2 regions of the Clostridium carnis genome follow, and region 1 is predicted to be linked to the other one. Evidence: a T-box and tRNA genes for the amino acid it is inferred to sense, from the RefSeq annotation. Region 1 holds a T-box; the other holds one or more tRNA genes.

Region 1 (16,750 bases):
ATAACAGATCATTTAAATTTATCTGGGAACAACCCTTTAATAGGAGGAAATCTTAACGATTTCGGACCACGTTTCCCTGATATGTCTAATGCTTACAATCCTGAATTAAGAGAAAAGGTTTTAAGTATTGCAAACTCACTTTCACTTAATATACAGCAAGGAGTTTATGCTATGATGAGTGGCCCTACTTATGAAACACCTGCTGAAATAAGAATGGTTAGAGTTTTAGGCGCTGATGCTGTTGGAATGTCAACTGTTCCTGAAGTTATTGTCGCTAACCATTGCGGAATAAAGGTTGTTGGAATATCTTGTATGACTAATATGGCAGCTGGAATATTAGAACAACCACTTAATCACGAAGAAGTTATTGAAACATCTAATATGGTTAAAGAAAACTTTACCGCCCTTATGACTAAGATAATAGAATTAATCTAAAACTATTATTCTAATGATAAAATTTATAACCAACGAAGGAGAAAAAAATTGGATAGATTTATAGGTATTATAGGAATTATCGCTATACTTGGAATTGCATTCCTACTTTCTGAAAATAAGAAAAAAATTAATTGGCGTTTAGTTGCAACTGGGCTTGGACTTCAAGTTGTATTTGCCATACTTATTCTTAAAATTCCTCTTGGAAGAAGCATATTTCAAGGTGCTAGCGATGTAATAACAAAATTACTTGACTTTACCGGAGAAGGTAGTAAATTTCTATTTGGACCATTAACTGATACAAATGCAATTGGATTTATTTGGGTTGTAAAAATACTTCCTACAATTATATTCTTCTCTGCATTGATGGGAGTTTTATACTATCTTGGCATTATGCAAATTATAGTTAAGTTTATTGCTAAATTTATTTGTAAATTACTTGGAACTAGTGGTTCAGAAACACTAAGTGCCGTCGGTAACATATTCTTAGGTCAAACTGAAGCTCCGTTACTTGTTAAACCATTTGTAAAAGATATGACTAGATCAGAACTTATGGCTATAATGGTTGGTGGAATGGCTACTGTAGCTGGTGGTGTAATGGCCGGATATGTTGCAATGGGAGTAAACGCAGGACATCTTTTAGCTGCTAGTATAATGGCTGCTCCAGCAGGTTTAGTATTAGCTAAAATATTAGTTCCTGAAGTTGAAGAAAGTGCAACAAAAGATTCAACTAATATAAATGTAGAAAATACAGCTTCTAATGTTGTTGAAGCTGCAGCTAATGGAGCAAGTGAAGGATTAGGCCTTGCGTTAAATGTTGCTGCAATGCTATTAGCATTTATAGCCTTATTAGCTTTACTTAATGCTATACTTTCATTTTTTGGTGGTATTTTTGGATTCCCAGATTTAAGCTTCCAATGGTTACTTGGAAAACTTTTCTCACCTTTAGTATTTGTTATGGGTGTGCCTACTTCTGATATATCAGCAGCGGGAAGTCTGCTTGGACAAAAAATTATACTTAATGAATTCGTAGCTTACTCTGAATTATCAAACTTAATATCTTTGAATTCATTACAACCAAAGACAGTTTTAATAATGACTTATGCATTATGTGGCTTTGCTAACTTTAGTTCAATAGCTATTCAAATAGCCGGAATTGGTGGATTAGCACCTGAAAAGAAAGGAACAATTGCAAACTTAGGCTTTAAAGCTTTAATAGGCGGTGCATTATCAACTTGCTTAACTGCAACAATTGCAGGCATATTATTCTAATTTATAAATAAAAAAACTAGGATTTAGTCTAATGATATTTAAACAAGAAAAACTCTTATTTAAATATCCTTGAACTTTAACCTAGTTTTTTATTTATATTATTAAGTTAAATAACAGTTATATCCTTGGTTACTGAATTTAAAACCTCACAGCCATCTTTAGTAACTAAAACTAAGTCTTCTATTCTTACACCAAAGTTATCTTTTAGATAAATTCCAGGTTCAATGGAAAATATCATACCTGCTTTAACTTCTTCATTATTAACTGAGCTTACATCCCCAAAGTCATGACCTTCTATTCCAATGCTATGTCCAGTTCTATGTGTAAAATACTCTCCATACCCAGCTTCTTCTATTACACTTCTTGCTGCTTTATCTATATCAGAAAACTTAACTCCCTCTTTTACAGTAGTTATTGCCTTTAAATTAGCTTCTTTTACAATATTGTAAATCCTCTTATGTTGCTCATTTGGTTCATTACCAAAAAAGATAGTTCTTGTCATATCTGAACAATAATACTTATATATTCCTCCAATATCTATAACTATGCTTTGACCTTTCTTTATTAAATCTTTACCTGATTTATGATGTGGGTCCGCACCATTAGGACTTGTTGCAATTATTGGAGAAAATGAAAATCCATTTACTCCATTCTTCTCATAGATTTCAGATAACATATTACAGTAATACTTTTCTGAATAACCTTCTTTTATCTCCTTCCAAAGCTCAATCATTACTTTATCATTTATTTTAGATGAATCTTTCATTAATTTAATTTCTTCTTCATCTTTTATCATTCTTAGTCTATCTATTATAGGTGATGAGTTTACAAAGCCCTTTACCACATTATTATTCATAAGCTTTATTAAAAAATGTGCTGGCCAATATTTATCCACACCTAATGTCTTTTCTTTATCCACAACTGTGCATAACATGTTTATTGGATCTTCTATATCTGAATACCATAATATGTCTACACCTAAATCCTCATATATAGGAAATAATTTATTAACTATCATCTTATGATTTCCATTAACGTTTAAGTATAAAGCAAGCATTCGTTCACCAGGTGAAATCCATTTTCCTGTTAAATAAAATACTGATGACGGTGATGTTACTATAATTTGCTCTAATCCTTCTTTTCTCATAGCTTTTAAAACACTACTTACCCTACTAGACTTCATTTTTCTTTCCTCCTTAGAAATATCTATATAAATATACTATACCACTTTTATAAAAAATATCTATTTAATACTATAGGTAAAATATTTATTCCTACCATGTTAAAGTGCTATAATGTATATATAGATTTTTAGGAGGAGAAAAAATGAGAATAGCAGCAATTTCAGATATACACGGTAATATTTATGCACTTATGAAAGCTTTAGAAGATATAGATAATCAAAAAGTTGACATGATAATTTGTTTAGGAGATTTAACTGGCTACGGTCCTCATCCAAATGAAGTTATTGCATTAATAAAAAGAAGAGAGATCCCTTGCTTAAAGGGAAATTATGATGCATCAGTTGTTGATGGTGATTTTACTTTCATAAGAAATACAAGCATAAATTCATTTTCTTTACCTTGGGCTTGTGAAGAAGTACGAGCTTCTAATAAATTTTATTTATCCGAGCTTCCAACTTCATTAGATTATAATTTTGAAGGCTCTAAAATTAAATTTGTTCATGGTAGTCCAAATGCAATTAATGAATATTTATTTGAAGATGGGGTAAACACTCAAGAAGTTATGGAAACTACTGATTGTGATATACTGGTTTGTGCACATACACATATTCCATCTTTTAAGAAATTTGGTAATAAAATATTTATTAATGTTGGGAGTGTCGGAAAACCTAAAATTGGACGCCCTAATATAACATATTGCTTAATAGATATAAATGAAAATAGTGATATTAAAGTCAAATTTAGAGAACTTGAATATGAATTTAAACGTATAGTTAAAGACACTAAAATGCTTAACTTTCCAACTCCATTAGTTAACTCTTATGAAACTGGAAATGAATAGAATTTAAATATTTAAAATAAGGCTGTTACACAAAGAAATTTAAGTATAATATATTTTTGTTTTAAGTTTATCAAAATACTTCTTACTGTATTTCAATGCTTTAATGCTACAGCCTTATTTTTATATCAATTTTACTATTGCGTTATAGTTCCCACTATTCTTAATTTTTTTAAGTTCTCCATATTTCCTTTGTGACATTCTAAAAATTCAGCTGTCCTATCTCCTCCAGCTTTAACTCCAAAATGCTCACCACCACTCCACTTCATAATATCAGTTGTATCATAAACTGTTCCTTTTATAGCTATATATGCAGGCATACCATCTTTTCCATTATACTTAGCTAATTCTTCTATTGTAAATTCCTGCCTTAATATTTCATTTTCTTTAATGCATCTTTTTCCAGAATGTAAATATCCATCTATTTGCTTGCAGACCCTTTCCATAACTTCAACAATATTATTTTTATATTCTTCTGGATATGTTACTAACATTCCTTTAAGTTTATTAAGCTCTATAAATTTTTCTTCAAGAAAACTTTTCTTTTCCATAAATTCCTCCAAAAACATACTATAAAATATATTATGATTTAAAGTTGCAAATGTTAGTGAATTGGTGTAAAATCTTACTTAACATTGTAAATAAGTTTATTACTATGATGAGAAGAGTATCTAATGGATGTAGTCTTAGCGAATAAGGGACGGTGTAAGCCTTATACGAAACCTTTAGTGAAGAACATCTCTGAGTTTCTAACCGAAATCTATTGATAGTAGGCTTAGACGGATTTCAAACCGTTATTAATTGAAAGACATTATATGTGTCTATTTAAGTGGTCATATTTTATGGCAATTTGGGTGGTACCGCGAAAGTATCCTTTCGTCCCTTTTATAGGGATGGAAGGTTTTTTTATTTTAACTAATAATTTATATAATATACAGGAGGCACAATTTATGGATAAAGTAATTTTAGTTAAATCACTTTATAGAAATGAAAGTGATTACTTATCAAAAGAAGTAAAAATTTCTGGATGGATAAGAACATTAAGAGCATCTAACGCATTTGGATTTATTGAAGTTAATGATGGTTCATTCTTTAAGAATGTTCAAATAGTATTTGATAATAACCTAGAAAACTTTAAGGATGTATCAAAACTACCTATAAGTTCATCAATATCAATTATAGGTACTTTAGTTGCAACACCAGATGCAAAGCAACCATTTGAAATTCAAGCTAAGGAAATTATAATTGAAGGAATGTCTCAATCAGACTACCCACTTCAAAAGAAAAGACATACTTTTGAATATTTAAGAACTATAGCTCACTTAAGGCCAAGAAGTAATGCTTTTTCTGCAGTATTTAGAGTTCGTTCAGTAGCGGCGTACGCTATACACAAGTTCTTCCAAGAAAAAGGTTTTGTTTATACACATACTCCAATATTAACTGGAAGCGACTGTGAAGGTGCTGGTGAAATGTTTAAAGTATCGACTTTAGATTTTAACGCTATTCCAATAACTGAAGAAGGTGCTATTGATTATACTAAAGACTTCTTTGGAAAAGAATCTAACCTTACAGTTTCTGGTCAATTAAATGCAGAATGTTATGCTTTAGCATTTAGAAATGTTTATACATTTGGACCTACATTCAGAGCTGAAAACTCAAATACAGCTAGACATGCAGCTGAATTTTGGATGATAGAGCCTGAAATAGCTTTTGCTAATTTACAAGATGATATGGAATTAGCAGAAGACATGTTAAAATATGTTATCGAATATGTTATGACTGAGTGTCCTGAAGAAATGGCTTTCTTTAACCAATTTATAGATAAAGGAGTTATGGATAAACTAAACCATGTTATATCTTCTGACTTTGGAAAAGTTACTTATACAGAAGCTATAGAAATCTTAAAAAATACTGATAAAAAGTTTGATTATCCAGTAGAATGGGGTATAGACTTACAAACTGAACATGAAAGATACCTTACTGAAGAACACTTTAAGAAACCAGTATTTGTTACTGATTATCCAAAGGATATCAAGGCATTCTATATGAGATTAAATGAAGATCAAAAAACAGTTGCAGCTATGGACTTATTAGTTCCTGGAATAGGGGAAATAATAGGTGGTAGTCAAAGAGAAGAAAGAATCGATGTTTTAACTAAGAGAATGGCTGAACTTGGTCTTAAAGAAGAAGATTACTGGTGGTATTTAGAACTTAGAAAATTCGGAGAAACTAAGCACGCTGGCTTTGGTTTAGGATTTGAAAGACTTATAATGTATATTACAGGAATGTCAAACATTAGAGATGTAATACCATTCCCAAGAACTACAGGACAATCTGATTTCTAATATATCACTTTTAAGTAACTTATTTTCTAATTTTATATATATTAGTTTATAGTTATTTTATAAAAAAATAACTATATAAAAAGTTTTGAGGAATAGTTAAAATACAACTATTCCTCAAGTTTTATTTATAAAGCAATTAAAATTTATTTCAGTAAACTATTTGTAAGCTATATTAAAAGCTTTAATTTTTTTGCAAAAAAGTTACTTTACCTAACTGAATATCAGTATTTTTTATATTTTTTATGTCTCCATTGTTTAATCTATAACCTTTATTTTTATATTGTGGAAATTCTATTTTTATAAAATTAATATTTTCAGGTAAATTATATGCATCAAAAGTTGTTCTTGCATATCCTGGATGCTTCTCTATAAAATTATCGACTATTTTTACATCATTAACTTTACTCCAAGTTTTCCCATCTTCTGATGTAAATAAATTAAAGTCAATATCTCCGCTTGTTAATGAAGATCTAATGGAATATCCTTGATATGCTCCAGCACTATTATTCCAAGTCATCTTATCTTCAATTGTTTGATAATATGTTGTTAGATGAATATCTTTTACATTTGGAATATTATATACAATTGATTCCTTTTCTGAGTTCTCACTAACAGCTATACGGTTTTTTTCTAATCTTGGCTGTCCACCATAATAAAAATTATCTTTATTTTCTTCATTTAAATCTCCATCTGATAATTTAATTAAATTTCTTGTATGTGAATAAGGTTTTATACTATATCCATCACTTACTCCATTCTCAAGCGTCTCTAAATCATCAAATCTTACATTAGGTTGATTTGGCATTTGATAAATTCTTATCCAATCAATTAAATACTCTGAATTTTGCTTTGTATTTTGTTTATTATAATCAACATCTTTAACCCATCCATCTCCAACTTGAGTTTCTAATATAGGGAACATTGGACGATTATGCATGCCATCTCTTCCATCATCTCTTCCATCTGTACTTTTAAAAACTTCTTTTCCATCTATATACCACTTAATTACTTGTGGATCCCATTCTACTTCAAAAACGTGAAAATCTTGACTCCATGCTTCATAATTACTATTGCTAACTCCATTTGATCCTTTGTTTTCTCCTAATATTCCAAAATGGTTGGTCGTCCATGCACTCCATGGATCTTGTCCTAAATATTCTAAAACATCTATTTCATCATGACCTGTCTCATCTTGGCTTAACATCCAAATAGCTGGCCAAATCCCTTGAGAATCATTTACTTTTGCTCTAACTGCCATACGTCCAAATTGAAATGAATATTTATTTTTAGATTCAACCCTTCCAGATGACCAAGTAACCTTTTTTTTATTTATAGTTTGTCCTAAATAGTTATCTACGCCTACCGCTGAAATTAATTTTTCAGTACTATTATAGTTCTTTGTATTTATTGATAAATAGCTATTTCCATTATCCTTTTTTATACTTACTGCATTCTTATTATAAATTGCTCCATGATTAACCATACCATCAATAATAGTCCATTTATTTTCATCTACCTTATCATCATTAAACTCGTCACTCCAAACAAGCTGATTATATTTTGAATTTGGTGCAATATACTCACCTTTACTTTCATCATAACTATCCCCTGTACCCCATATTTCAATCTCTGAATATTTTGTTTTGCTTCTTCCATCTTTATCAACTGTAAAGCGAATATATCTTCCTTTAATTGGACTAGATAAATTAATTATCTCTAAACTATCACTTTGTCTCCAATTAGTCTTATTAAAAACTTCCCTAAAGCCATTATTTGGTGAATTAGAGATAGCTACTTTTACAGTATTATAATTACCTGGCTCTAATTTAAATTTTATTGTGTTAATTTTATAGATATTTTTATACTCAAATTGAAGCCAATTTCTACCTATACTATTATGAATCGCATAATTATTATCTATTTGTCCATCTGTAATTGCCTTTATATTTGTTGGATCTAATCCATAAACATAAGGAAGCTTTCCTGATGAAATATTAACAGGCTTTTGTACTTCTGGTTGACTTGGAGCTTCCGATTTAGGAACATTTGCTATAACTTCAATCTCATTATAAAGATTTCCATTACTATATCCTTTCCATGAACTATTTGTATTTTGGATATAGTGACCTTTACCCCAAATACGAATATATTGAGCCTCAACAGGCTTTCCTAAAGTTATAACTTGAGGAACTCCCTTATTATCTCTACTTTCAATAATATCTTGTTCTTGAAATACAACAGTAGTTGTACTTTCTTCAAAATTAGGGCTAGTAGATAACTCTACTTTTACATCTTTGTATGTTGAAATTGCATTGTCATAGGTATTTCTATATATTTTAATTTGTTCTACAGAGCGACTCTTTTGAAAGTCATATTGTAAAAAAACTGGTTTCCATTTGCTATATCCATTATCTGGTCCACCAATTTCCTCTCCAACAATAACCTTTGTATTTAGATTATCATTATTGCTAGATGAATTATCGCTATCAGTAGCAGCATCAGGATGTAAAATTGCTACTTGTGGTACAGTTGAGTCACCACTAATAATCATATTTTTACTATTTGTAGTAGGCTTTAATCCAAATAGTATATTTGTAACTACGTAATCACCCTCAGCAGCAAAAACTAATTGATTAAAATTACTTAAGAAAAGTGCACTTATAAAAATAGATAATATAAAAATTACTCTTACATTTTTAATTCTCGAAAAAAATTCCATAAGTATTTCCTCCCTTTTAATCATTAAATTATAATATTACTTTTATAATTTTCTTAATACATACAGTACTGATGAAAAATCATTTCCATTATTACAAAAATATTCATTACTTATAGAAACTCCAACATTCATAAGTTCATCACCTTTAAGTTCTTTTTTATAAGGATATCTTAATTCGTAAGTTTCATTACTATCTAATCCAACTAATTTTAATCTTTCCCTCCCTTCATTAGCATAATTTAATATCTTATAACATCCTACAATTACTATTTTTTTATCTTTAGATATTATCATCCACCCTGAAATATTGTTAGTGTATGGATTTTTCAGTCTATAGAACTTACCATATTGGAAAACTTCTCTATTTTCTTTATAAAATTTTATTTGATTTTTTATTTGTTCCTTTTCATTATCTAATAATTCATTAACATTAAGCTCATATCCTAAATTACCAAAGTAGGCTACATTAGCTCTTGTTTCTAAACTTGTTTCTCTAAAAACTTGTTGGTTTGGGGATTCTGATACATGACTTCCCATAGAAATTAATGGATAAACAAATGAACTTCCATATTGGATTTTTAAACGCTCAATTGCATCTGTATTATCACTTGTCCATGTTTGTGGTGCATAATATAGCATACCTGGATCAAATCTAGCACCACCACTAGAACAAGATTCAAACAGAACATTTGGGAATTTACTTATTAACTTATCATATAACTTATAAACATTTAATATATATTTGTGATATACTGACCCTTGATAATTTGGTTCTTTCCCCTTACTATAACACTCTGTTATATATCGATTCATATCCCACTTTACATATGAAATATTATAATCTAACAGTAATCTTTCGATATTACTATATATATACTCAACCACTTCATCCCTAGAAAAATCTAATGTATATTGATTTCTTGTATGTGAAGGTTTTCTTTTAGGATCATGTATAATCCAATCTGGATGAATCCTATAAAGCTCACTATCCTTATTTATCATTTCTGGTTCAATCCAAATTCCAAATTTCATTCCAAGGCTATTTATATAGTTAATAGTTTTATCTAATCCATTAGGAAATTTATGTTTATTTACAGTCCAATCACCTAATCCAGCTTTATCATTATTTCTATTGCCAAACCACCCATCATCTAAAACAAATAGTTCTACTCCTAACTCTGAAGCATTAGTAGCTAGCTCATTAACTTTCTCTTCATCAATAGAAAATCCAAGGGCTTCCCAACTATTTAAAAGAACAGGCCTTATACTATTTTTCCATATTCCCCTCATTAAACACTCTCTATATAAACTATGATAAGTTTGACTCATATAATTTAAACCCTTATTTGAATAAACAATAGCAACCTCTGGAGTAAAAAATTCTTTGTAAGGTTCTAATTTCCAACTAAATCGATCCGGATGGATCCCCATCATAACTCTCATTTGATTATAAGTATCTACATCTATTTCTGCTAAGTAGTTTCCACTATAAATAAAAGAAAATCCTACTACCTCACCAGAAAATTCATCTGTATTTGGTCTTCTAAGAGCAAAAAAAGGATTGAATTCTGCACTGCTAGCTCCCTTTAAGCTATAGAAACCTTGCGTTCCTTGTTTAATACTTCTATCATGAACATGTCTTTCTCTTCCCCACGCTCCATTAAGTTGAATCATATTATAATTTGTATCTGGAAAATCTAAGTTAAAACTCATTGCTTTTTCTATGCTTATTACTTTATTGCTAGTATTTAAAAAGCTTGTACTCCTCGTAATAACTGGCCTATCTTTAAAAATGGTAAAATAAAGTGTTATTTTACTATTAATTATTTCATCAAATAGAATAATTTCTAATGTTGATGCCTCTTCATCAACTTCGACATATGTTTGAGGCAAACCAGGCAATTTAGGTTTACCATTTATTATTTTATGACTTTCGTATTTAAAGTTAGAAATTTCACTACCATTTTCTTGTTTTATTAAAAAAGCACCTTTTCTGAAATCTGAAAGACCAAAGGTAGGATATTCTTGTCTTGTATTTTGTAATGAAAATTTATTATCCCCTTCCTCTACGTAAGCAGCCAAAGGTCTATATTCTCCTTCAAACAAATGATTATAGTTTTTATAAGGATCTATTCTCTTACCAAAATATAGATTTCCAATATGCCCATTAGGTAAAATATGAATAATATAACTAATTTCTTCATTATATAAATGAAATTCCTGTGTTTCTTTATGAAAAATAACTGGCATTTTAATACTCCTCTCTAAATAAAATATACTTAAAGTTTTCCACCTGAAGTTGCAATACCTTCAATAAATTGTTTTTGGAAAATAATATAAACTGCTAGCATTGGCCAAATTGCTAATACAGATGCAGCCATAAGTTGCGGATAATTTACAGAGTAAGCTCCTTGAATTTTTGATAGTGCTGATGACAATGTAGCTGCATCGGTATTTGAGTTAACAATTAATGGCCACATTAAATCTTTAAATGCAAATAATGCTGTAAATATACTTAAAGCAATTAATCCTGATTTTGCTAAAGGAAGCATAACTTTAAAAAATGTTTGACCAATATTGCAACCATCTAGGTGTGCTGATTCTTCTAACTCTTTTGGTAACCCGATGAAAAATTGTCTTAAAAGAAATGTTCCAAATGCACTAACTATTCCTGGAAAAACAAGTGCAAAAATAGTATTTCTCATGTTAATTTGATCTATCATTAAATATTGTGGAATTACAAAAACTTGTGCTGGTATCATCATTTGAAATAAAACTAGCCCAAATAAAAAGTTTTTCCCTGGAAATTCTAGTCTTGCAAATGCATATGCTGCCATTGCACTAAATAATACTGAACTAATTACACGAAAAATCATCATTAAGAATGTATTAAAATATAATATAATAAAATTATTTCCTTTTATAACTTCTATATAATTTTCTATTTTCCATTGACTTGGTAAAATAGAAAATGGATTCATTTGAGTAGATTCTGTTACTGTTTTAAATGATGTTAATACCATCCATAAAAATGGTAATATCATCATAATTGCAATAATAATTAAAAATAAATGTATAAATAATCTAGAAACTTTTTTCTCTTTCACTGATATCAACTCCTTATCTACATGTAATTTACCCATTTTTTTTGTAATTTTAATTGAACAAAGGTAAATAATAAAATAATTATTAATAATAATATAATAATTGTTGATCCATATCCTTTATCTGAATATTTAAATGCATTATTATAAAATAAGTAAACAAGTGATACAGTTTTATCATAAGCAGGACTTGTTATATCTATCATCATATAAATTACATCAAATACTTGCATTGATTGAATTATATTAGTAACAATTACGAAAAATAATGTAGGTGAAACTAGAGGAAGGGTTATTTTGAAAAACTTATTTACAGAATTAGCTCCATCAATAGTTGCAGCCTCATAATAATCCTTTGGTATTTCTTGAAGCCCTGCCAAAATCAATACCATACTATATCCAATAGTGCTCCAAATTCCTATAATTATTAGTGAGTACATTGCTATATTAGGATCATTTATCCAATCTACTTTTGGTATCCCTATTTTTTCTAATAAATGGTTTATTAATCCAAATTGTGTATTATACAACCATTTCCAAACCATTGTTATAGCTGCTGGAGCAGCTACCATTGGAATAAAATAAATAGTACGATAAAATCCTCTACCCTTTATTTTTTTATTTAATATTGTAGCTAAAATAAGAGCAAGAATTACATTTAATGGTACAACAAAAAATGTATATTTAAGGGTATTAATAGTTGCTTGCCATACCTGTTTATCTCCTAATAACTTTATATAATTGTTAAATCCTACAAAAACATCATTTTTTCCAAAGTCACCACTTTCGAAAAAACTCATCTTTAAAACTTGGAATATTGGAATAATATTTAAAATAATTAATCCAATAATTGTTGGTGCTATTAAAAGCCAACCCCAAACCCATTCCGTTCTTTCTTTATTAGGAATAAAAAACTTTTTAAATAACTTCTTTTCTCCCAATTCCATAATTACTTCTCCTTGACTGTCATATTTTTATACTTTGTATATTTAATAAAAAAAGCAATAGCTACTATATTTATACTTCACTATTGCTTTTTATTAAACTTATTTCTCTTCAGCTAAATAATCATTCATCATTTTTGCAGTTTCTTTACTTGCTTCCTCAACTGAAATTTCTCCAAGATATGCCTTTTTTAGAATTTCTGTCGCCTTATCTTCCCATTTAGCAGTAGAATTAGAATATGGTCTTATCTTTGCATACTCTACCATATCTGTAAAAACTTTTGTATTAAATTTTTTATTTGTTTCTACCCATGTTTCTGCTGCTCCATTATATGCCGGAATAGCTACACCTAATTCTCCTTGTTTTTCTTGTCCTTCTTTTGATCCTAAGTATTCTAACCATTTCCAAGCTTCTTGTGGGTGTTCTGTCTTAGCAGAAGCTGCATTACCTAGTCCGTTAAATATTGTTGCTCTTTTTCCATCATTTGCTGAAGGTAGTACAGCAACATCAAAATTCTTAGTCATATATTCATTTTCTGAAAAAGAACTTAAGTTCCAAGAACCGAAAAATCCCATGGCTACTTGTCCATTTTGTAAAGCTTCTGCTCTTTCTTTATCATTATAAATCTTAGGTGATAAGCCTTCTTTTGATAAATTAAAATAATATTTCATAGCCTCTATTGTTTTTGGATTATCATATCCTGATTTCTTATCGCTATTTATAACTTCTCCACCGTTTTGGTATATAAAATTATAATAACCTTCTTGATTGTGTAATGGAGCTAAAATTCCATATTGACTTCCATCTGATTTTGTTAATTTCTTTGCAACTTCTTGTAGTTTTTCCCAATTCCAACTTTGATCTGGATATGCTATATTCGCTTCATCAAACATTTTTTTGTTATACCATAATCCAATAGTGTCATAATCTTTTGGAATTGCATATTGATTATTATTTATATTATAAATTTTATTTAATTCCTCTGGAAAATTTTTTAAATTTACCTCTTTACTATCCTTAATGTAATTATTTAAATTCAATAACATTTCATTAGATCCATAACGATAAATTTCATTAGAATGCATCCAGAATGTATCTGGTAATGATCCACCTGTTGCTGCTGCTTCTAACATTGTCCAATAATCATTCCATCCTATAACTTGTATATTAATTTTTATATTAGGGTTCTTTGTTTCAAATTCATCAGCCATTTTACGCAATCCCTTTTCCTGACCTGAATCCCATATAGCATATGAAATTGTTACATTGCCATTACTAGATTCTCCCTTTCCTTTGCTTCCACAACCAACTAAAAATACAATACATAGACTAAAAATTAATAATCCAAATTTCTTTCTCATTTTCATACCCATTCCTCCTGAAATATAATTAAAATTTAATTAACTTATTGTAAATTTTTTGTTATTAAGTTAATTTATATAAATTCTATCATTGAAAACGTTACTATTCTATGTTATTATTATTCTTAAATATATTAATATTTGTACTTTTTTCATATTTGCATATATATTGTAATTTTATCATATATTTTATGGGGGTATTTATGTCTAAATTTGAAACTTATATTTTTAATAATGAAAATTATATTGATTTAAAACCAATTCAATTTGGAGCTGAGCAATGTGATCCACTGCATTCAATAGGTCCTACAGTTAAAAATAATTATTTATTTCATTATGTAATATCAGGAAAAGGGAAATTTTTTCCAGTGGATTCTGAAAATTTTGAAAAAAAATATTATGAAATTTCTGCTGGGGAAGGGTTTTTAATTTGTCCAAATGCTATTTGTTCATATCAAGCTGATGAAAATTATCCTTGGCATTATATGTGGATTGAATTTAATGGATTAAAAGCAAAGATGTATATGGAAGAAGTCGGGTTAAACCCCAAAAACCCAATATTTAAAGCAAAAGAAAAGGATTGTTCGATTGAAATTATTAAACGAATGAGGGATATTGTTAATTATCCCAAAAAAAATCCAAGTTTTATAATAGGAAACTTATACTTATTTATTAATTCTCTTATTGAATCTTCAATAAATAGTACCTTAAGTGAAATAGATAACTTAAATGAATTTTATATTCGTGAAGCCTTAAATTTTATTGAATTCAATTATAATCGTAATATTTCTGTTGAAGATGTTTCTAATAGATGTAATTTAAGTAAATCCTACTTCAGCCGTATTTTTAAAAACCATATGAATATAACACCTCAAGAGTTTTTAATTCAATATAAAATGTCAAAAGCCTGTGATTTATTAAAAGATACTACTTTATCTATTTCATCTATTTCTGAATTATTAGGCTATTCTAATCAATTTAATTTTTCAGTAGCATTTAAAAAGAAATATACTATCTCACCTTCTCAATGGAGAAAAACCTATCTAAATGAATAATATAATTAATGTTATAAAAAATGTTTTTATAAATATAAAATATTCTTATGAAGTTCTTAGATTTTAAAAACAAAAGACAATAGATAGATTTGTTTTTAAACATATCCATCTACTGTCTCTACTTTTATTTATCTTCTCTATTTTTAACTAATTGATAAAGTGTACTTACCGGTGCTCCAGTAGCCCCTTTAATGCAATAATCGCTATTAGCAGATGCCCAAGATGTTCCTGCTATATCTAAATGTAACCATGGCTTATTTTGAACAAATTCTTCAATAAATAATCCAGCAGTTATTGTTCCTGCAAATCTTCCACCACTATTTTTTAAATCCGCTATATCTGATTTAATAAGTTTTCTATACTCTTCAAAGGCTGGTAATTGCCATATTTTTTCACCAGTATAATCTGAAGCTACTTTTAATTCATTATAAAAACCTTGATTATTTGTTAAAATAGCTGTTGTTGTTTCTCCTAATGCCACTAATGCAGCACCTGTTAACGTTGCAACATCTATTATTTCTTTTGCATTTTCTTTTTCTATTATATAATGAACTGCATCTACTAATGTTAATCTTCCTTCAGCATCTGTGTTAACTACTTCTATAGTTTTCCCTGCCATTGAACCTATTATTTCTCCTGGTTTATAGGCATTTCCTGCAATAAGATTTTCACAAGCTGCTACTACAGCAACTACATTAGTTTTTAATTTTCTTTTAGCTATAACTGACATAGCTCCAATAACAGAAGCTGCACCACCCATATCTGATTTCATATCAACCATACTTCCAGTTGGTTTTATTGAATATCCACCTGAATCATAAGTTAAGCCTTTTCCTACTAATCCTAATATATTGTCCTTATTATCTTTGTCACCAAAGTATCTCATAACAATAAATTTAGGTTCTTTTTCTGCTGCTTTTGCTACATTGTAAAATGCTTCCATTTTAAGATCTTTTATTTTTTCTACATCATAAACTTCAACTTGAAATCCGCTTTCTGCTCCAACACTTACAGCTTCATTTGCTAAAGTCTCTGGATAAATAACATTTGATGGTTCATTAACTAAATCTCTAGCTATTATAACTCCATCTGCTATTGTTATTCCTTCTTCTATAGCAGAAATAATTTCTTTCTTAACACTATCATCTACTCCATGAGCTCCTATTGATACATTAAGTTCTTTCTCTTCTTTCTTAGAAGTTTTGTATTTATCAAATTTATAATTTGCTAATTTAGCTCCGTAAACAACAGCTTTTGCCATTTCAGCTTTTTCTATTTTTTCAGTATCAGGAATTCTTAAAGTTATGCTAGAAAGCTTTAATTCCTTACACTTTTTAACACCCTTTCCTGAAGCAGTTCTAAGTTCTTCTAAAGTTAACTCTTCTTCTTTTCCTAATCCTATTAATATAACCGTTTGAAGCTTAGAGTCTTTTTCTCTAGTAAAGCTATATAACTCTCCCTTTTTGCCTAAAAATAATTCTCTTTCTTCTAAAGC
Region 2 (16,750 bases), 610 kb from region 1:
GACCTAAGCCGAGGCCGAAAGGCGTAGGTGATGGACAATCGGTTGATATTCCGATACCACTATTATCGTTATTATCGATGGTGTGACGGAGAAGGATAGGATGTGCTAGCGATTGGAAATGCTAGTCTAAGCGTTTAGGAAGTTAAGGTAGGCAAATCCGCTTTAACAATTCTGAGGCGTGATGGGGAAGGTCCAAGTGACCGAAGTATCTGATTCCATGCTTCCAAGAAAAGCATCTAGAGAGAGAAATAGTGCCCGTACCGCAAACCGACACAGGTAGGTGAGGAGAGAATCCTAAGGCCATCGGAAGAATTGCAGTTAAGGAACTAGGCAAATTGACCCCGTAAGTTCGCGAGAAGGGGTGCCTACGAGAGTAGGCCGCAGAGAATAGGCCCAAGCAACTGTTTAGCAAAAACACAGGTCTCTGCTAAAGCGTAAGCTGATGTATAGGGGCTGACGCCTGCCCGGTGCTGGAAGGTTAAGGGGAACACTTAGCGCAAGCGAAGGTGTGAACTTAAGCCCCAGTAAACGGCGGCCGTAACTATAACGGTCCTAAGGTAGCGAAATTCCTTGTCAGGTAAGTTCTGACCCGCACGAATGGCGTAATGACTTGGGCACTGTCTCAACTGCAAATCCGGCGAAGTTGTAGTGCGAGTGAAGATGCTCGCTACCCGCGATTGGACGGAAAGACCCCGTAGAGCTTTACTGTAGCTTAGCATTGAATTCCGATATTGTCTGTACAGGATAGGTGGGAGACTGAGAAACTAGGGCGTCAGCCTTGGTGGAGTCAACCTTGGGATACCACCCTGACAGTATTGGGGTTCTAACCGGACACCATGAATCTGGTGACGGGACATTGTTAGGTGGGCAGTTTGACTGGGGCGGTCGCCTCCTAAAAAGTAACGGAGGCGCCCAAAGGTTCCCTCAGAACGGTCGGAAATCGTTCGAAGAGTGCAAAGGCAGAAGGGAGCCTGACTGCGACACCTACAAGTGGAGCAGGGACGAAAGTCGGGCTTAGTGATCCGGTGGTACCTCGTGGGAGGGCCATCGCTCAACGGATAAAAGCTACCTCGGGGATAACAGGCTGATCTCCCCCAAGAGTCCACATCGACGGGGAGGTTTGGCACCTCGATGTCGGCTCGTCGCATCCTGGGGCTGTAGTAGGTCCCAAGGGTTGGGCTGTTCGCCCATTAAAGCGGCACGCGAGCTGGGTTCAGAACGTCGTGAGACAGTTCGGTCCCTATCCGTCGCGGGCGTAGGAAATTTGAGAGGAGCTGTCCTTAGTACGAGAGGACCGGGATGGATTGACCTCTGGTGCACCAGTTGTTCTGCCAAGAGCATAGCTGGGTAGCTAAGTCGGGAAGGGATAAACGCTGAAAGCATCTAAGCGTGAAGCCCCCCTCAAGATGAGATTTCCCATAGCATAAGCTAGTAAGACCCCTTGAAGAACACAAGGTTGATAGGTCAGAGGTGTAAGTGTGGTAACATATTTAGCTGACTGATACTAATAGGTCGAGGGCTTGACCAATAAAAAGAAGAAAACTCAGCATAGCTGATTAAATTCGAGAAATAAAATCAAAGAATTTTGGCTCTCATTCATGTGCAATTTTCAGAGAACAAACTCTGAATAATATTCCGTGGTAGCTCAATGGTGGAGCACTCGGCTGTTAACCGATAGGTTGGAGGTTCGAATCCTCTCCACGGAGCCATTTTAAAAAGAGTTTTATAAGAGTAGATTTTAATCTATTGTTATAAGACTCTTTTTTGTTACATAATATATTATTATGTAGATTATTACTGTAGAAAGAAAAAAACAAGAAAAAAATGTAACTTTTTCGTAACTTTTGGTTAATAAAATGTAATGCTTTTATATCTGCAATTCTATATAATAATATTAAGGACAAGCTTTAACGTCTTATGACAAAAAAAGATAAAAATATAAGAAGGATGAAAAGGGATGGGGAAAGTAAAAAATAAAAAAAGATTTATTACATTTATAGGATTTCTAATAATATGCATATTTGGAGTTTCATTTTTATTTAGTAAATTTAATAATAATACAGTTGATGCAAAGGCAGATATTGTAGAAAATGAACAGACTGTAGTTAAAAATAATGAAAATAAAAATGTAGAAGAACAACAAATGCAAGAAAATAAAAAATTAGATAACTCTGATTATTTGTTATTAAAGGATGACCCAAATGCAGATGATGCAGCAAAAGTTATTCCTGAAACAATGTATAAGTGGAACTTTTATAGAGATGATGGAAAAAAAATTGCATATCTAACTTTTGATGATGGACCATCTGAAAATGTTACTAAAGAGATATTGGATACATTAAAGCTTAATAATGTAAAAGCAACATTCTTTACTTTAGGCAAATCAATAGAGAAAAATCCAAATTCTCATAAATTAATTAAAAGGATGGCAAAAGAAGGCCATGCAATAGCTAATCATGGATATTCTCATAAATATGAAATATTATATCCAAATGGAACTGTAGATATAAAAGCTTTTATGAATGATATGAAAAAAAATGAAGATATTTTAAAAGGAATTTTAGGAAAAGATTTTAGCACACGAGTAATAAGAATGCCAGGTGGACATATGAGTTGGAAGGGAATGGCTGCATTAGATGAAGAACTAGTTAAAAATGGAATGTATCAAACGGATTGGAATGCATTAAATGGAGATGCAGAAGGTCATGGATTTTCATCAGAACAACTTTTATCTAGACTAAAAGAAACAGTAAAAGATCAAGATGTTGCTATAATTTTAATGCATGATACTGATGCTAAGAAGAGTACAGCTAAATACTTACAAGGTGCAATAGATTATTTAAAATCTCAAGGTTTTCAATTTAGAACATTTAAATAGTAGGGAGACGGGAAACCGTCTCTTATTTTCTATAATTAAATAAATAAATAGATCTTGATAAATACTATAAATAAATCAATATGATATATAATAGAATTAAGTAAAATTATAAACAGTAAAGTGAGAAGATTAAAGCAATTATAAAAGAGGAGTAATTATTTATGGTTAAAATATTATTGGTAGAGGATGAAGCAAGTATCAGGGGATTTTTAAAAATAAATCTACAAAGAAATAATTATAAAGTTATAGAGGCTGAAACAGGTGAGGAGGGCTTAAAAAAAGCATTAATAGATAACCCTGATATTGCAATATTAGATGTAATGTTACCTGGGATTGATGGATTTCAAGTATGTAGCAAATTAAGAGAGGAATATCCTAGTATAGGAATAATTATGCTTACAGCTAAGGGACAGGATATGGATAAGATTATGGGGCTTGAGTATGGAGCAGATGATTATATAGTTAAACCATTTAACCCTATGGAAGTAGTTTTAAGAATAAAAGCATTACTTAGAAGAATAGGAAATTATGATAAGGAAAAAGAGAGTCTTGAAATAGGACCTTTCAAAATTGATTTATATTCACAAAAGGTTTTAAAGAATAATGAAGAAATTGATGTAACTCCAAAGGAATATTTATTAATGAAACTTTTTTTAGAGAATCCTAACAAGGCTTTTTCAAGAGATAGGTTATTAGATTTAGTATGGGGAGAAAATTACTTTGGTGACTCAAAAATAATAGATGTTAATATAAGGAGACTAAGAGCTAAAATAGAGGATAATTCATCAGAGCCTAAGTATATAGAAACTATATGGGGAATTGGATATAGATGGAAGGATTAAAAACAAAAAGTATAAAAACAAAATTAATTAAAGATTTTTTTATAGTTATTTTATCTACGGTAGTTTTTCTAAATATCGTATTAATAAATTTTGTAAAGAAGTATTATTATGATAATACTGAAGAATTATTATTAAATCAGATTCAAGTTTCAGCAAGTTTTTATAATAAATATTTTTCTACAAGATCTTTAGCAGAAAATGTTTATGATAATATAGATGCTTTTTGGAATCAAAACAATGCACAAGTAGAAATATTTGATGAAAATAAAAAACTTATAATGGATTCAATAGGTGTCATTGATGAAAATCTTTTAAAAGCACCTGATATACAAAAAGCTTTTAAAGGGGAAATAGGAAGATGGGTAGGAAAGGTTGATTATAGTAAAAGTAATGTAATGGCAGTATCATATCCATTAACTAATGGAAAAGAAGTAGTAGGCGTAATAAGATTTATAACATCTTTAGAAGCTGTAAATAGCATAATAAGAAGTATTATGATATTCTTCTTAACAATATCAGTAATTGTTTTAGTGATTGGAGTTATTTTAAGTATACTAATAGCAAATAGTTTAATAACACCAATAAAGTCACTTACTAGAATTGCGGAAAAAATGGCTAGTGGCAATTTTAATGAAAGAAATAAGGTAGAAGGAGATAATGAGATAAGTAAATTGGCAGCTACATTTAATTTTATGGCAGATGAGATAGAAAAAAGAGAACAACTAAAAAATGAATTTATTTCATCAGTATCTCATGAATTAAGAACTCCTTTAACATCAATAAAGGGTTGGGCTATAACATTAAATAGTCATGAAACTGATAAAGAAACTTTAGAAATGGGATTTGAAATTATTGAAGCAGAAGTTGATAGACTAACTGGAATGGTAGAAGAACTTTTGGATTTTTCAAGATTAGTAAATGATAAAATGTCTCTAAATATGGAAGAAGTATCAGTTATGGATTTCTTATGTCATATAGAGTCCCTTATGAAGCCAAGAGCAATTAAGGAACATAAGAATTTAACTTTAATATATGATAAAGAAATTGGTGAAGCATATATAGATGTAAATAGAATAAAACAAGTGCTTATTAATCTTTTAGATAATTCATTTAAGTTTACGACAAAAGATGGAAATATAATATTAAAAGCTATAAAAACAAATTCAATTATAAGGTTTACTGTTGAAGATGATGGATGTGGAATTACAATAGAAGATTTACCAAGAGTTAAGGAAAAGTTTTTTAAGGGAAAAACTTCGAAATCTAAAAATGGAATTGGATTATCTATATGTGATGAGATAATTAAATTACATAATGGTAAATTTGATATATATAGTGAATTTGGTATTGGAACAAGAATAGATGTAAGTATTCCATTGGTAAGGGAGACGTATTAATATATGAAAAAGATATCAGTAATAATATTTTTGATAATTAATATTTTTTTTACAGTATCCTGTAGTAAAGCTAATGGAAAAGATGCAGGAGCAATTAAATCGCCAGAAAACAATAAACTTTTAATAGATGGAAAATGGGAAATTAAAAAAATAAATATTTTAGATGAAGATGTAAAAAATGAAAACTATCTATATGGAAAAGTTGGTGATACAATAGATATTTCAACAGAATATATAAAATTTGGTGAAAAGATATATATTAGCCCTAAATACAAGTTGAAAATAGTAGATGAAAATTATGTTTTATCATATGAATTAAATTTATTTATAAAGAAGTTTATGAATGGAAAAGAAAAAGTAAATGTAGTATCTATGATTGATGAAAATAGTATTTTAGGTGAATTTATATTACCTGAGAAGGATAAAGGATATATATATATTAAAGGATTTCTTATGGAAGTTATAAAGGTAGGAGAATCTTCTAATTATATACAGGAGAATTTACCTAATAAAAATATATTACCAGATGAAAATATAGAATATAATGATGATGTTGGAGTTATGCTGGCTTTGAAAACTCCAAGAAGAGAAAATGAAGATGGAAGCTATAGTAGAGAGAAATATAGAACTTTATGGATTTCTCTTAAGGATAATAAATTACAATCAATAATAGAAAAAGAGGGAATAATATTTCCAAGAATGAATGGAATATGGAAGTTAAATAGTAGTATAATAGAAAAAAATGGATTCACTAAAGAAATTTTTAATGTTGCTCCCATTGAAGCTCAATTTAATAAGGAAGCTAATGCAACTATTTTAGGTAATAACACATATAAGAATATAAATTTTATTGGTAATGATTATATTGCTATAGAAAAAAGTACAGAAACACCATTTAAAAATGAATTTTCAAATTACGAGATTTTACCAATAGATAATATAAATTCAAATAGTGGGATAACAATAGAAGAACTTTATTCAAAGGAAATAAGTCAAAAGTTTGAAGAAGACTTTCATAATGCATTTAATAGTATGAGTGAAGAGAAAAAAAGTAGTTTAAGTAAAACAATAGATTTTAGCAACTATACTGTTAAACGAGAAGATGGAAAATGGACTTTAGTTGGAAAAATTCTATCTAAAAATTATAATGAAAGTGGAGAAGATTTTAAATTGTCTTTAAAACCGAATAAAAAGCTTTTAAATTATGATACTTTGTTTATTCCATGGAAAGTCTTAAAAGGAGATATTACATTTTTAAGAGATGCATATACTGCTCCAACAGGAAGAATAGCTATAGTTCTATTTAGTAATGATTTGGCAGTTTATGAAATAGGAAACAAAAGGTTAAATGAACTTCCATTAATTAATATTCCAATAGAAGATGATGAAAAAGTTATAATGGCAGAATGGGCAAGTGGAATCTATGTACAAAATTGGGAGAAAGCATTTAAAGATGGAATAGAAATAGTAAATAAGGAGGAATAGAATGTTATCAAAAGTAACTGTATCTAGTGTATTAGCTAGATGCTTAATAACAGGTGGGGATTTTGCAGAAATATTTGAAGAGGACACTATAAATACCTCAATTAATATATTAAATGGAAAAGTTGAAAATTCTGTAGCAGGAAGAAATTACGGAATTGGTATTAGAATATTTAAGGGGCTAAAAAGCGTATATGCATATACAAATAATAATAGCTTAACAGCATTATTAGATACTGCACAAAAAGCAGCATTAGCTTTAGGAGAATTAAAAGAAGAAGGAAATATTATTGTTAGTGAAAAAGAAATACAAACTAATCATCCAATAATATATTTACCATCAGGTATTGGAATAGAAAAGAAAATTGGTGTTATGAGAATTGGATATAATGCAGCTAAAAGCTATCATAGTGAAATAGCTCAAGTATCAGTTGGATACATGGATAAGGAACAACATGTGTTAATTGCTAATACAGAAGGTTTATATGTTGAAGATAAAAGAGTAAGAACAAGATTAGCAATAAGTTCAATAGCATCTATAAATGGGGAAAATCAAACAGGTTTTGAAGGTCCAGGAAGACATATGGGATTTGAAATGTTTAATACTGTAGATCCAGAGTATTATGGAAAAGAAGCTTCAAGAACTGCATATACTATGCTACATGCTAAAAATTGTCCTGCAGGTATTATGCCTGTTGCAATAGACAATGGATTTGGTGGAGTTATATTCCATGAAGCTTGTGGACACTCTTTAGAAGCAACATCAGTAGCAAAAGGAAACTCTGTCTTTACAGGTATGCTAGGAAAACAAATTGCATCAACAAAAGTAACTGCAATTGATGATGGAACTATAAAGAATGCTTGGGGATCATTAAATATTGATGATGAAGGAACTAAAACAAGAAAAAATATTCTTATAGAAAATGGTATTCTTAAGGGGTATATGATAGATAAGTTAAATGCTAGAAGAATGGGAATGGATGTTACAGGTAGTTCAAGAAGACAAAGTTATAAATATGCACCAACTTCTAGAATGACAAATACTTATATAGCTGCAGGTTCTGATAAAGAAGAGGATATTATTAAATCAATAGATAATGGATTATATGCAAAAAAGATGGGTGGAGGCTCAGTTAATCCAGTAACAGGAGAGTTTAATTTTGCTGTTTCAGAGGGGTATATAATTAAAAATGGAGTTATTCAAGAACCTGTAAGAGGAGCAAGTTTAATAGGAAAAGGTAGCGAAGTCTTAATGAATATAGATATGGTTGGAGAAAACTTAGAACAAGGCCAAGGTATGTGTGGATCATCTTCAGGAAGTATTCCGACTAATGTAGGTCAACCTATGATTAGGGTTAAAGAAATTACAGTAGGTGGAAGATAGGAGGAGTTAACATGAATTTTAATAGCTTTATAGAAGTATTATTTAATAATGCAAAAAAAGAAGGCTTTGAAGAATATGAAGTATATTTTACTGACAGTGAAAGCTTAAGCATTAATATATATAAAGGAGAAGTAGAAAAATATAAATTAACAAATTCATATGGATTTTCCTTTAGAGGAAAAATAAATAACAAAATAGGATATTCATATACAGAGATTTTAGACAATGATGCAATTAATATGCTTATAAATAAAGCAAAAGAAAATGCATTAGCTATAGAAAATGAAGATATGAATTTTATATATGAAGGAGATAAAGAATATATTGAAGTAAAAAGTTATCATGAAAAACTAGAAAATTTGCAACCTGATAAACTTATTGATTTAGCATTAAATATGGAGAAAGAGGCTAAAGAAATAGATTCAAGAGTTTATAATTTTAATGGTTGTGGAATTTCATATAGCAATTCTTCTTACGGAATAATAAATTCAAAGGGATTAAATCTTAAAAATAAGTCAAATCTTTTAAGTGCATATGTTGCACCTATAATAAAAACAGAAGAAGGTATGTATGATGGAATGGGTTATACTATAGCAACTTCATTAGATAATGTAAATCCTAAAAATATTGCTAAAGATGGAGTAAGAGAAGCAGTATCTAGAATTGGTGGGAAGTCAATACCATCAGGAAAATATAAGAGTATAATAAATAATGAGGCTATGGTATCAATTTTATCTACATTTGCAAATGTCTTTAGTGGAGATGCAGCACAAAAGGGGTTAAGTCTTTTAAGTGGAAAAGAAGGGGAAAATATAGCTGCAGATATATTAACTTTAGTTGATAATCCACATCTAGAAAATGGGTTAGCTTCAGTATCCTTTGATGATGAAGGAGTTGCAACTAAAAAAACAAATATAATTAAAGAGGGAAAGTTAATAACATTACTTCATAATTTAAAAACAGCTTATAAAGGAAATACAAAGACAACGGGAAATGGATTTAAGAATTCGTATGGATCACCTGTTGGAGTATCACCAACTAATTTTTATATAGAAAAAGGAAGTAAAACTTTAGAAGAGTTAATGAGTATAGTTAAGAATGGACTTTTAATAACGGAATTTGCTGGGTTACATTCAGGAGCTAACTCAATAACTGGGGATTTTTCTTTAGCCGCAAAGGGATTTTATATTGAAGATGGAAAGAAAACTTTCCCAGTTGAACAAATTACAGTAGCTGGAAATTTCTTCGCATTATTAAAAGAAATAGAGGAAATAGGATCTGATTTAAAGTTTCCAATGAGTAGTGTTGGAAGTCCATCAATGATAATAAAAGAACTTTCAGTAGCAGGAAAGTAGTTATTTAAAGTAAATGCAAAAGGCGAGAGAATAGATAATTCTGTGTAATTATCATTTTTATTATTTTAATATTACTGGAAATTTTCATTTCCAGTAATATTTTTTTATATTTAAGAAATACTAATAATGTTTCTTTTTACCTTTTTTAGTATTTCAAAAAAATCTAATAGTATGCATATAATTTATAAAAAGTACAAGCTTTTAAGCTAATTCATCTTTTAATTGATCTTCAAATATTATTGATAGCTCCGCTAGCGTAGCACCCCAATTATGTATAGGCTGAGTCCATTTTTCTAGTATCTCCATCGTTGCTAAGTAAACACACTTATTTAAAGATTCATCAGTTGGGAATATGACTCTAACTTTAGTGAATTTACGTATTTGACGATTAAAACCTTCTAAGATATTTGTAGTATAAATCATCTTTCTTATAGTTGGAGAGAAGTCAAAAAATGTTGAAAGATTACTCCAATTGTTATACCAGGAATCTATTACTATTCCATATTTATCTCCCCATCTCTCCTTTAAATTATCTAGCTGTGCTAACGCAAGTTCCTCTGTTGTAGCCTTATAAACCTCCTTCAAATCTTTCATAAATGCTTTTTTATCCTTTGAAGCTATGTATTTTATTGAATTTCTTATTTGATGAACAATACATGTTTGAATATTTACTGATGGAAATACTGTTTTTATAGCTTGTGGAAGCCCTTTTAATCCATCCATACAAGCAATTAAAATTTCTTTTACACCTCTATTTTTTAAATCATTGCAAATTCCTAACCAGAATTTAGCACCTTCAGCTTCATCAACCCATATACCTAAAATATCTTTATACCCTTCCATAGTGTATCCTAAGCATATATAGACAGCCTTGTTAACTATCTTTCCATTACTTCTAACTTTAAAGTACATAGCATCTAAATAAACTATTGGATATATTTTATCTAATGCTCTATTTTGCCATTCGGCGGCGCTAGCAAGCACTTTATCAGTTATTTTAGATACCATCGATGGTGATATAGTTATTCCATATAAGTCTTCAATTTCAGCCTGAATATCAGATGTTGACATACCTTTAGCATATAAAGATATAATCTTTTTATCTAACTCAGTACACACAGTTTCATATTTTTTTATAATTTGTGGCTCAAATTCAGCATTTCTATCACGGGGTACGTCTAAGTCGACGTCACCGAAGGAACTCCTTAAGTTCTTAGTACTATAACCATTTCTATAGTTCTTTTTTACTTCATCTAAAGTTTCAGTTCTTTCATATTTATTTCTACCTAAATGTTCTTCCATTTCTCCTTCTAATATATTTTCAAGAACATCTTTTACTAATCTTTGTATAAGTCCATTTTTCCCCATAACATCATCAATAGTCTTACACTTCTTTACCTCCTCATTGTAATCAAAGTTGGTATCAATTTTCTTTGGCATAATATTTCCTCCTAAAATTTATATAGTATATTATTCCAAAACTACCATCTGTTCATACAAAAAAACAGTAGTTAGTTTTGTTTTTACACAAAGCTAACTACTGTCCCCAAAAGGCTTGAAATCAATGATTCAAGCCTTTTTATAATTTATTTATTAGTTTTAGAAAAGTAATTACTTCTAATCATTTTATCAGAAAGTTCAACTATATTTTTATATAGTTCTTTTTCAACATCAGTTAAACCCTCTCCAACAACATCTAAATTTGTTAGAACTGCAAAGTTTTTATTTGTATTTAATAGATTTCTTCCTAAAGCTGTATTAATATATTTATCTTTTGAAATACCCATTAAATAAAGTAAAGAAGGCATTATATCAATTTGTCCACCTATTGTATCAAAGGTTTTTGGTGATTTAATATCCTTTGACCATATTATAAATGGTATTGTATGATTACCATTATCTAAATACCAATCTTCAGTTTTACTTAATGACTCTATACTATGATTATAATATTTATGAACTCCAGTATGATCACCTTCTATTACAACAACAGTATTATCTAGTATTCCTTCAGAGTCTAATAGCTTTAAGAAAGCTCCTATTTGCTCATCTGTATATTTGACACTTTCAAAATATCCTCCAAGCTCACTTGCGTTAAGTTCACTTTCTAAACCAAGAGTTCTATATTTTTCAGGAATGTCAAAAGGACCGTGATTTGTAAGTGTTACAGTAAATCCATAAAAAGGTTCTTTAAGTTTCTTTAACATTGGAGCTACTTGAGTAAAGTAACTTCTGTCAGATAAACCCAAACCTATTTCTTCATCAATATTGAATGAATAATAATCTGTAAAATGTTTAAATCCAATTCCAGTTAATCCATTTACGTAGTTCCAGAATGAGCCTTTATCTGGATGTATAGCAGAAGTTTCATATCCTTGTTCTTCTAGTAATAAAGGTAATGAGTTATAAGTTGTTGATGGATATCTAAAGAATGTACTACCTCTTCTTAAAGGAAACATTGAAGTATTAATCATTAAATCACAATCAGAACTTGTACCTTCATTAACTTGCTCATAAATATTTGGGAAGTAAAGACCTGTTTTAATTAGATCATCCATAACAGGAGTAATTTTCTTTCCATTAATTTCTTTACCTATAATAAAGCTTTCTAAGGATTCTACTTGTATAACTAATAAATTTTTATTTTTAAATATACCAGCATACTCATTATCAGGTAAGTTTTCCTTTTGAGCAAAGAATTCATCAATTTGTGATTGTTCTTCTTTTGTTAACTCATAAGGTGTTGAGTCTTTATAAACATTGTATAAGTCAAACACATGATACCCAATAGGAGAAAAGTATTTTGCTGTATTTGTAGGGTCATAGTTTGAAAATAAATATCCATTTTTAATATCCTCATTATTTAATACATATAAATTAAAAGGAACATAGGCTATGTATCCAATTGATAAAGCTAAAGCAGCTATAAAAGTTATAGGGGCTCTTCGCTTTACCTTTGTAAATGATTTTCTACCTAAGAATATAGCAATAGCAAATATAATAAAGTCAATAAAGAATAAATAATCTTTATCACTAAACATAGAAGCTATAGCACCACCCATATTATCTAGGTTTGCAGTTTGAGTAAATAATAATGCAGATGGCATTGTTAAGAAACCTCTAAAGTATCCTAAATCACCTAAAATTAATGACGTTAAAAGTATATCTATTAAAAATAGATATATTATACGACCTCTACCTTTAAATAGTAATGCAAAACTAAGAAAAGCTAATGCAAAGGAATAATAATAAGGTAGAAAGCTTTTAGCAACTGTATAACCAAGGTCAATATCTAAGTTATAAGGATTTTGGTTAGCTGCAAAGCCTTGGAATAGAACTCCTTTAAAAACTATAGCAACAAATGGAATCATAAACAATATAAATCTTATAATTCCAGCTACTCCAATTTTAGAAGTAAAGAAATCTTTTATTTTAACTAATAGCTTGTCCAAATAATCACCTCTTTAAAATATATTAAAACTTATTTTTTAAACTTATAACAAATAAATTATAGTATAGTGATTTAAAGAAATCAAATTATAAATACATTAAGATTGCAGGAATTAATATTATATATTTCATTAATATATAATATTTAACATATTAATTGGAATGTGTTAAATATTAATATGGTATAATAACTATATATTTTGTTAAAGATTATGGAGGTCAAATATGCTTCAATATGATTTAGTTATAATAGGTGGGGGAGCAGCAGGGCTATCAGCTGGAGTAACTGCATTAAAAAATGGAATAAAGAAAGTTTTAATATTAGAAAAAAATGAAGATTTAGGTGGAAATTTAAATCTTTTTATACACAAAGGTTTTGGAAAGTATTATTTAAATGAAATTGTTACTGGACCAGAACTTGCTAGTTTTTTAGTAAGAGATTATAAAAGTTTAAATGGAGAATTTAAGGTAAATACTCAAGTTTTAGAAGTAACTAAAGATAAGGTTATAGTATATGTAAATCCTAATGAGGGAATGAAAGAGATAAAGGCTAATGCAATAATATTAGCAACTGGATGTAGAGAAAAGTTTACAGGAAACATAGTAGTGCCAGTTCATAAATATACTGGTATATTTACATTAGTTTCAGCACATAGACTTATAAATTTACATGGTTTTTTACCTGGTAAGGAAGTTATAATAGTTGGTAAAAATAAATGGGCATTATTACTAGCAAGGAGATTACTAATTGAAGGGGCTAATGTAAAGGCTATAATAGATAATTCAAGTTCAGGATTTGTTAGTGAGGATGAAACAGAGATTATAGATGGATTTAATATAAATATTATAAAAAATAGTAGGATTATTGAGTTGTATGGTAATGAAAGAATAGAAAGAGTTGTTATTCAAAGTTTAGATAGCGGAGAAGTTGAAACTGTTGATTGTGATTCATTAATACTTACAGTTGGATATTATCCAGAAGTAGATTGTATTAGAAAAGCCAATATAGAATTAGATGAGGAATTAGTTCCAGAAGTAGTAGATTATGAAACATCTATCAAAGGTGTGTATGCAACTGGTACAATTTTAAATGGCGAAAGTGGATTTGAAATTAGTGGTGAAGAGGGAGCAAAGGTAGGAAAAATAGTTTCAGATTACTTGAAAAAGTATGTATATTAAATTTTAAAATAGTGTTATTAAATTTAAAAAATATGGGGCTATTGAATCAAAATATATAGATATAATATAGAGTGTTTAAATAAATTTAAGACAGCATATATTATATTTAAATTTATTTGTGATATAGCCTCATATTTTTATTGTTTAATTATTTCTTTGAAAGACTATTAAATTCATAGTTTTTAATTGCTTCGCTAAATAAAATGTTTTGACCAGTATTATTTAAATGAATTCCATCTAGAAAAATATCATTAGCAAGATTTTTTAATGTAACGTTATAAAAATCTATATATGTAATATTATAATTGTTACATATATTTATAAGCTCTTCTCTTAATTTTACTAGGTTTTGCTCACAGTAAAAATATGTATCTCCTGGATAAAATAAATTATAAGCATCCTTAGCAATAATAGTTGGTGGTATACCAATTACTATTTTACTGTTAATAGAAATCAAGTCTTTAATCATTAATCTAATATTATCAATGATAGATGACACAGATCTATTAGAAAGTAAATCGTTAGTACCTCCCATAATAAAAACAAGATAAGGATTATATGAAAGAACATCTTCATTAAATCTTACTAACATATCAACAGAGGTGTTTCCATTAATACCTTTATTTATAATAGAATTACTTAAACAATTTTCAAGTTTAGTAACCCAATTCTCATTTTTTCTAACTCCATAACCGAAGGTTAAACTATCGCCAATGAAAACTAAATTTTTACTAATCATATTAATATCCTTTCTAAAATGCTTTGTTAAAACAACTTCTACAAATAATAGTCTTCCCACCATTAGCCTTTATAGGATTAGCATCTTTAATTTTTTTATTACAAATATGGCAAATATAATCAGAAGATAAATCCTTTATAGTTTTTTCTTTGTTTTGTGAAGCTGTTTTATTTTGTTTTATATTTTTTATTGGAGAATATAATTTTTTAGGTATTGATTTTTCTCTGGGCGTAATAGCATAAGATAATTGAAATTCACTTTCGCAAAAAAACTCCAATTCAAACCTAGGATTTTCTTTATCATAAAATTCCTCAGTAATAATTCTAGTAATTTGCGCGTCATTTACTATTAGCCCACTTTTTTCAATTCCGTCAAATATACTTTTAGTTATATTAGCAGTATCAGGATGTCGCTTTTCACTTTTGTAGAAAACTTTTAAAACTGCAATAAGAGACTCCTCTAAAATTATATCAGGATTCTGTGATCTTGCATGATATGCAATTTCTTCCTCATATAAAGCATATCTATCATGGGATTTTCCAGTATTATATGGCAAAATGGCTCTTCCATCCTTATTATGTAACTTAAAGTTAGATTTAGATATTGGAGAACCAGAAACAACAACTTTAGCGTATGATTTCATAATAAAACTCCTTAATAAACTTAATATATCCTTAAAAATCCATTAATTCTAATAAAAAATAATGAATAAAAATTTTTTTCAGTATATAATAATCAATAGAAATATTGAGATTTAATATCTAATTTAAATATACAATAGTGTATTTGCTTTAACAAGTTCTATAAATTGATAATAATTTATTAAAAGAGTATAATACATGTATTATTAAAGTACTATAATAAAAGTTGAGGGATAAATTTATGGAAAGAAAATTAATTTTAGCTATAGAGTCTAGCTGTGATGAAACATCAGTAGCTGTTGTAAAGGATGGAAGAGAAGTTTTATCTAATGTAATAGCCTCTCAAATTTCAACTCATGAGCTTTATGGAGGGGTAGTTCCAGAAGTAGCTTCAAGAATGCATATAGAGGTAATAAATAAAGTAGTTAAAGAAGCATTAGAAAAAGCAAATATAACATTAGATGAAATTGATGCAATAGGAGTTACCTATGGACCTGGATTAGTAGGGGCAGTATTAGTAGGATTACAGTATGCAAAGGGATTAGCCTTTTCATCCAAAAAACCATTAGTTGGGGTAAATCATATAGAGGGTCACATTTGTGCAAACTATATAGAGCATAAAGAGTTAAAGCCACCATTTGTATCATTAGTTGTATCAGGAGGACATACTTTCATAGTTTATGTTAAAGATTACGGAGTATATGAAGTAATAGGTCAAACTAGAGATGATGCAGCTGGAGAAGCTTATGATAAAGTAGCAAGATCATTAGGTCTTGGATATCCAGGGGGACCTAAGATAGATAAGCTTGCAAAGGAAGGAAATGAAAATGCAATTGAATTTCCAAAGGCTAATTTTCATGAAAATACTTTAGATTTTTCATTTAGTGGAGTTAAATCAGCAGTGCTTAATTATTTAAATAAATGTAAAATGCAAAATATAGAAATAAATAAAGCTGATGTTGCAGCATCATTCCAAAAGGCAGTAATAGATGTTTTAAAACAAAATGTTATTAAAACATGTAAACAAACAAATTCTGATAAAATAGCAATAGCTGGAGGAGTAGCATCAAACACAGCTTTAAGAGCAGCTTTAGAAAAGGAAGCTTCAAAATATGGAATAGAAGTACTATTCCCATCACCAATTTTATGCACAGATAATGCAGCTATGATTGGGAGTGCAGCATATTTTAACTTTATAAATGGAAATATTAGTGATTTAAACTTAAATGCTAAACCAAATTTAAAACTATAGTGTATAAATATAAGGGGAGATGTGTAAAATGAAGCATTTACCACACTCAAATGGGGTATACAAAGTTAATATGAAAAGGGAGCTAAAGCCAAAAGATATTATTAAAGGTATTGCTATTAGCCTTATTATAATTTTATTAGTTGGCTTTATA

What was found. The T-box of region 1 lies ahead of asnS (asparagine--tRNA ligase). A T-box ahead of a tRNA ligase gene usually reads a tRNA of that ligase, here a tRNA-Asn.
Region 2: it has a tRNA-Asn gene. The T-box ahead of asnS (asparagine--tRNA ligase) is inferred to sense a tRNA for this amino acid. The anticodon was not compared.

The regions. Positions count from the first base shown of each region.
Region 1 is NZ_BAAHYS010000001.1:1,167,991-1,184,740, forward strand. Features, by position in the region: gene ACYQ1T_RS05415 (purine-nucleoside phosphorylase) at 1-435, shown strand, start outside; gene ACYQ1T_RS05420 (NupC/NupG family nucleoside CNT transporter) at 484-1,704, shown strand; gene ACYQ1T_RS05425 (M24 family metallopeptidase) at 1,811-2,887, opposite strand; gene ACYQ1T_RS05430 (metallophosphoesterase family protein) at 3,031-3,729, shown strand; gene ACYQ1T_RS05435 (cytochrome b5 domain-containing protein) at 3,864-4,277, opposite strand; T-box leader at 4,373-4,613, shown strand; gene asnS (asparagine--tRNA ligase) at 4,677-6,071, shown strand; gene ACYQ1T_RS05445 (family 16 glycosylhydrolase) at 6,253-8,790, opposite strand; gene ACYQ1T_RS05450 (alpha-galactosidase) at 8,833-11,040, opposite strand; gene ACYQ1T_RS05455 (carbohydrate ABC transporter permease) at 11,070-11,897, opposite strand; gene ACYQ1T_RS05460 (carbohydrate ABC transporter permease) at 11,915-12,841, opposite strand; gene ACYQ1T_RS05465 (sugar ABC transporter substrate-binding protein) at 12,941-14,200, opposite strand; gene ACYQ1T_RS05470 (AraC family transcriptional regulator) at 14,404-15,255, shown strand; gene ACYQ1T_RS05475 (leucyl aminopeptidase) at 15,380-16,750, opposite strand, start outside.
Region 2 is NZ_BAAHYS010000001.1:1,775,813-1,792,562, forward strand. Features, by position in the region: rRNA gene ACYQ1T_RS08535 (23S ribosomal RNA) at 1-1,528, shown strand, start outside; tRNA gene ACYQ1T_RS08540 (tRNA-Asn) at 1,635-1,709, shown strand; gene ACYQ1T_RS08545 (polysaccharide deacetylase family protein) at 1,958-2,878, shown strand; gene ACYQ1T_RS08550 (response regulator transcription factor) at 3,040-3,720, shown strand; gene ACYQ1T_RS08555 (sensor histidine kinase) at 3,708-5,117, shown strand; gene ACYQ1T_RS08560 (hypothetical protein) at 5,121-6,602, shown strand; gene ACYQ1T_RS08565 (TldD/PmbA family protein) at 6,604-7,983, shown strand; gene ACYQ1T_RS08570 (TldD/PmbA family protein) at 7,995-9,338, shown strand; gene ACYQ1T_RS08575 (IS256 family transposase) at 9,540-10,778, opposite strand; gene ACYQ1T_RS08580 (LTA synthase family protein) at 10,925-12,790, opposite strand; gene ACYQ1T_RS08585 (NAD(P)/FAD-dependent oxidoreductase) at 13,014-13,967, shown strand; gene ACYQ1T_RS08590 (GDSL-type esterase/lipase family protein) at 14,116-14,706, opposite strand; gene ACYQ1T_RS08595 (RusA family crossover junction endodeoxyribonuclease) at 14,720-15,349, opposite strand; gene tsaD (tRNA (adenosine(37)-N6)-threonylcarbamoyltransferase complex transferase subunit TsaD) at 15,589-16,599, shown strand; gene ACYQ1T_RS08605 (alpha/beta fold hydrolase) at 16,628-16,750, shown strand, end outside.